Trichocoleus sp. FACHB-46: one gene and its partner. Each later gene encodes a partner of the first gene's protein in a complex. Links are inferred from orthologs where the notes say so. Each region holds a gene or a part of one and is shown on either strand. Other genes may lie near its edges.

What was found.
Region 2: the proteins of H6F72_RS03160 (region 1) and atpC are in contact, whole or in part, in a cryo-EM structure (PDB 9ITS), measured with the Chloroflexus aurantiacus proteins. The link is inferred for Trichocoleus sp. FACHB-46 from one-to-one orthologs. Residues at the interface, in WP_012258894.1 of Chloroflexus aurantiacus: Pro2, Arg9, Arg10, Arg12, Ser13, Val14, Asn16, Val17, Ile20, Thr21, Met24, Val27, Lys31, Arg34, Ala41, Thr42, Pro44, Tyr45, Arg48, Met49, Val52, Arg88, Leu90, Arg142, Asp145, Ala146, Lys148, Leu149, Val205, Asp206; in WP_012258892.1 of Chloroflexus aurantiacus: Glu6, Val8, Thr9, Ala10, Glu11, Arg12, Val13, Thr26, Lys27, Asp28, Pro39, Leu40, Met41, Thr42, Ile43, Phe66, Glu68, Val69, Leu70, Arg73, Thr75, Leu77, Ala78, Asp79, Arg102, Gln107, Arg110, Asp111, Leu114, Ala117.

Annotation. Positions count from the first base shown.
Region 1 is NZ_JACJOD010000006.1:646,331-649,139, reverse strand. It holds H6F72_RS03160 (F0F1 ATP synthase subunit gamma), read right to left. Parts: upstream 1,975-2,809; coding sequence 1,027-1,974; downstream 1-1,026. Other genes in the region: atpA (F0F1 ATP synthase subunit alpha), read right to left, coding at 2,069-2,809; H6F72_RS03165 (acyltransferase), read left to right, coding at 1-923. UniProt on the Escherichia coli protein: Produces ATP from ADP in the presence of a proton gradient across the membrane. The gamma chain is believed to be important in regulating ATPase activity and the flow of protons through the CF(0) complex.
Region 2 is NZ_JACJOD010000024.1:230,609-233,359, forward strand. It holds atpC (ATP synthase F1 subunit epsilon), read right to left. Parts: upstream 1,708-2,751; coding sequence 1,294-1,707; downstream 1-1,293. Other genes in the region: H6F72_RS30260 (hypothetical protein), read right to left, coding at 1-1,032; atpD (F0F1 ATP synthase subunit beta), read right to left, coding at 1,813-2,751. UniProt on the Escherichia coli protein: Produces ATP from ADP in the presence of a proton gradient across the membrane.

The DNA.
Region 1 (2,809 bases):
TCACACGTAGCTATATTAGATCTGTATCGATCTCACGTTTTTTATGGCATCGATTTCTCAGGATATTTCCAGGTTTTTGGGTGTGTTTGTTAATAACCATTCTATTTTTTGCTCCTATTGTCTATCTTGCTACACATGGCAATCTGAATAACTATTTCCAGTCTAAAATAGACAATCCTATTAACTACATCAAGGTAAATTTCCTTCTCAGAATGAACCAATATGGCGTTGCTGGTCTCTTGAATAATATTCCGTTTCCTTCCGCCTTCAACGGCTCTCTGTGGACATTGATATATGAATTTAAGTGCTACCTAGCAATCGGCATTCTAGGCAGATTGCATATTCTAAAGTCAGCTAGAGTCTTTGTGATTGGAATATTTATATTTTTATGGGGAGGATACACATTAGAAAGTCTAATCCCTGGTACAGGAGCCAAATTTTCTAATTTACTAGCGGACAAAGAAGGTTTAAGAATGATGATGTATTTCTTTTCCGGCTCTGTTTTATTTTTATATTCAAAAGATATAATTTTTAGTACGCGTATCTTTATTTTTTCTGCTGTATTAACACTAATAAGTATAATTTGTGGCATTCATCAGCCTATCTTTGCACTTCTACTAGGTCCATCACTCTCTTACGTGATTTTTTGGCTTGCCTGTGAACTCCCTTTTAGTCATTTTGATCGATATGGAGACTTTTCTTACGGGTTATATATTTATGCGTTTCCTATACAACAAATTCTTGCCTTCTTTAAGGTTAACAAATACGGATTCTCCGTCTATTTTCTTCTTTCCTTGGGGTTAACTACTTTGCTGGCTATTCCTAGCTATCGCTGGATTGAAAAGCCATCTCTAAATTTAAGAGATTTTAAGATAAGTTCATTATTTAACACTAAGTTGATACGTCCTTTGACCAAGCTTTGAGACTGATCCAGCGGATTAGGAAGGTTATTCCCTCATTAAAAATGCGCCTGAGTTAGCTCAGACGCATTTTTAATTCCTTTTCAAGTAGGGTTTCTATTAGTGTTTAGCCAAGAGCTTCAGCTCCACCAACTACCTCTAGAATTTCCTGAGTGATCGCAGCCTGACGCGCTTTGTTGTAGGACAAAGTCAAACCACTAATCAACTCACTAGCGTTTTCACTAGCATTGTTCATGGCCGTCATTCGAGCTGCCAGTTCACTAGCCGCCGACTCTTGCAAAGCCCGTAGTAACTGATTGTTCAGATACAGAGGCAAGAGAGCATCCAAGATTTGTACTGGATCTTGCTCGAAGATCATGTCGCGAGGCAGCGCTCTGGCTTCAGCGCTAACTCTGGAGCGTTCTACTTGGAACTGTCCACCGCGACTGGTCAACCGGAAGATCTCATCATCGGGTGTCTCTAAACCCTGAGGATCAAGAGGCAACAGCGTCTGAATCACAGGCCGAGAGCTAATCAAAGACACAAAGCGGGTGTAAACCAACTCAATACGATCGACAGTCTCTGAGAGAAACAGCGACAAGATTTCATCTGCAATTTCCGAGGCTTCTTGAGCCGTGGGCACTTGCTCTAAACCTGTGTAGCTAGCGCTGATCGGTTGGTCCCGGCGCTGAAAGTACTGCGAGGATTTGCGGCCAACCATGATGAACTTGTAATCTAGGCCTTCTGCTTTCAGCTCTTTGGCCCGATTTTCAGCTCGGCGGATTACGTTGGAGTTATAAGCTCCACAGAGACCGCGATCGCCCGAAATCACTAACAGACCCACAGTACGGACTTCGCGCTTTCTCAGCAGAGGTAGGTCTACATCTTCAAACCGTAGGCGAGTTTGCAAACCGTACAGCACCTGTGCCAAGCGATCAGCAAAGGGACGGGTTGCGATTACCTGCTCTTGAGCTCGACGCACTTTAGCAGCAGCCACAAGGCGCATTGCTTCCGTGATTTTTTTGGTATTTTTGACCGACTGAATGCGATCGCGAATGACTTTGAGATTTGCCATAGTTATTTCCCTCCATTAGCGATCAGCGATTAGCCATGAGCTACTAGTGTTTGAAGACTAAGCCACCACTGGCTAACCGCTAATGGCTCATCTCCTACGCAGCTGCCATGAATGCTTGCTTCGATTCAGCGATCGCTTCCTTCAGAATTTGCTCCGCTTCAGCGTTCAGCGTCTTTTGGTTGCGAATGATTTCAGCATACTGAGGCTTGCTGGTTCTGAGATATTCCCGCAGGCTCTTTACGTAGCTGGTAACTTTATCAACAGGTACATCATCTAGATGACCGTTAATCCCTGCATAAATCAGAGCAACTTGCTCGTTCACAGGAATGGGGGAGTTTTGCGGCTGCTTCAGCAGTTCACGCAAACGCTGTCCTCTGGACAACTGGTCTTGAGTTGCTTTATCCAAGTCAGATGCAAACTGAGCAAATGCTTCTAGGTCAGCAAACTGAGCTAGTTCCAGCTTCACCTTACCAGCCACTTGCTTCATGGCTTTGATTTGAGCCGCAGAACCCACACGAGATACCGAAATACCTGCGTTTACAGCGGGGCGTAAACCTGCGTTGAACAAGTCAGAAGACAAGAAGATCTGACCATCGGTAATCGAGATTACGTTGGTAGGAATGTAAGCAGATACGTCACCTGCTTGGGTTTCGATGATGGGCAGCGCGGTCATGCTACCTTCACCTAACTCAGGGCTGAGCTTAGCTGCACGCTCTAGCAAGCGGGAGTGTAAGTAGAATACGTCTCCGGGGTAAGCTTCCCGTCCGGGTGGGCGACGCAGCAGCAAAGACATTTGGCGATACGCTTGAGCATGCTTGGACAAGTCATCGTAGAC
Region 2 (2,751 bases), on another replicon or contig:
TTTCTTAAGCTGTCCGTAAATATTTGCGATCGCAGCTAATAAATCAGCACGCTTAATCGGTGCTGAAATTTGGTGTGAAGTCACAGCTATCTGCTCGAGAGCCTGGACAATCTGTTGGGTACTTACTGTGTTTTTCGCAGTGAATTTTTCTTCTTTACAGAGATCGAGAATTGGTTTCAGCTCTTCTGGACCTATGGGATTTTCTGTATCTAGAGTTCTTGTAAGTGTCCATGTGACATCAGGATAAAGTAACCTTAACTTTTGAAAACACTCGAAAAGACTGCGGCGTGCTATCTCTTTGGGAGATTGACTGCCCACAGGGTCATCTGCTTTAGTTGGTTCAATCTTCGAAGCTAAGTTTTGAAATTGAGTTACCTGCTCAAGCTTCCCTTGTTCTTTGTAGTAGTCAGCTAAAGCAAGCCATATTGTTCTAGCTTTGTTAAACTCTTTGGTTCTGAAATAGAAATTAGCTAATTTGCGTTGGATTGCAACATTTAACTTGATCCATTCGGGATCCTTCACAGCATTTCTATATTCCAGACCATTCTGAATAGGTTCAATATATTGCTCGCCAAAACCCGTTGCGATTTGAAAAGCTGTATCATATTGGCTTGCCCTAACATGGTTGAGAAATGCTAGCGAAATCCAAGTCGTAGGGTCACTCCAAGCAGAACTCGATGGTTCTGGCCCACAATATTCAGTTGCCTCCAAAATGTTTCGAGCCTGGCTAAAAACCTCTGAGCTTTTAACCTTTTGCCCCACAAACGCATACTGGCCTGCAACACTGGCTAAAAGGCTAAGTTTGTGACAAGGCTCTACCAGTGATTGATTGAGTGATAAAGGTTCTTTTAATAGCTGAATAGCCTGATCTTTCTGCCCAATATTGGCATAATCTCCAGCGAGGGAAGTTAATAATTCAGCTTCAGTGAGAGCTGGCCCAACCTCTTCTTGTGCAAGTGCACCTGAAATTGGATGAATTAAGTTCAGTAATGGAGCTAGTACAAGCGAGGATAAAATAAGTCGAAGTCTCATCTCTAATGCCCCTACTGAATCTTAATTAATTTGTTGAGCCTTTATAGATCCAAGCTTTAGGTAGAAATCGCTCTAATAAAAGCTTGAAAATAAGTTCAGAAAAGCTGGTTCGGCAACAGTCTAGCAGCGCAACATAGAAGGAATTTTGTGGTTTTACGTGCCTTTAGTAAAGCTCTTATCAAGATTAGTAAGTTGCATATAAAAAACTCCCTCTAGCGCAAAACCAAAGGGAGTTAAGACTGAAAAGTAATTAAGGCTCGATTAAAGCTGCACAACACCACCTGCGGCTTGCAGACGGGCTCGGGCCCGCTTGAGAGCTTGGGTGGCTTGAATTTGTTCTTGACGGGTACCGTTTTGTACTTGGTTGATGCGAGCTTCTGCTTCCGAGTAGGCAGCACGAGCTTTGTCCAAGTCGATCGCTTCACCGCGTTCGGCACCGTTCACCAAAATAGTGACTTCATCGGCTTCGATCTCTGCAAAACCACCCATCAGGGCGATCGCCACCCAATCCTTACCAGGACGGACGCGCATCACGCCAGTTTCCAAGGCGGTGAGTAGGGGAGCATGGCCGCTCAGGATGCCCAATTGCCCAGTGGTGCTAGGCAAAACAACTTCCTCAGCCGTAGAATCCCAAACAGTTTTGTCTGGGGCAATTACACGTACAGTTAATGTCATAGGTTTCTCCAGGGCTAGGGAATAAGAGTGGGGGACTCAAGGCCAAAGAAGCAAAATTTGGATTCGTAGCTCCTCACCTCGCGTCCCTTACCTCTCATCTCGTTGCTATTTGCCGTCTGCCTTCATTTTTTCGGCTTTGGCGATCGCTTCGTTGATGTCTCCTACCAGGTAGAAGGCTTGCTCAGGAAGCGCATCCAACTCGCCACCCAGAATCATCTGGAAGCCCTTGATCGTATTCTCGATCGAGACATACTTACCAGGAGAACCCGTAAACACTTCTGCGACGAAGAAGGGCTGAGACAAGAAACGCTCAATCTTACGAGCCCGCGCTACGATCACCCGGTCGTCTTCAGACAATTCATCCAAACCGAGAATGGCGATGATGTCTTGCAGTTCTTTGTAGCGCTGTAGCGTCGACTGGACTGCACGAGCGGTGTTGTAGTGCTCATCTCCAACAATGCTGGGTTGAAGCATGGTGGAGGTGGAGTCGAGAGGATCTACCGCAGGGTAAATACCTTTGGAAGCGAGACCCCGTGAAAGTACGGTGGTTCCATCTAAGTGAGCGAAGGTGGTTGCAGGTGCTGGGTCGGTCAAGTCGTCCGCAGGCACGTAAACCGCTTGAATCGAAGTAATCGAACCTTCGGTGGTAGAGGTAATCCGCTCTTGTAGGTCACCTACGTCAGTACCGAGCGTGGGCTGGTATCCTACCGCAGAGGGCATCCGACCCAACAGCGCGGATACTTCAGAACCCGCTTGAACGAAACGGAAAATATTGTCGATGAACAACAGTACGTCTTGCTTGTTGACATCGCGGAAATACTCAGCCATCGTCAGAGCAGTCAGACCAACCCGCATTCTAGCTCCGGGTGGCTCGTTCATCTGACCATACACAAGAGCAATCTTAGAATCGTTGAGGTTGTCCTTCTTGATAACCCCGGATTCCATCATTTCGTTGTAGAGGTCGTTCCCTTCGCGGGTGCGCTCGCCTACACCACCAAATACGGAGACTCCCCCGTGCTGGGTAGCGATGTTGTTGATCAATTC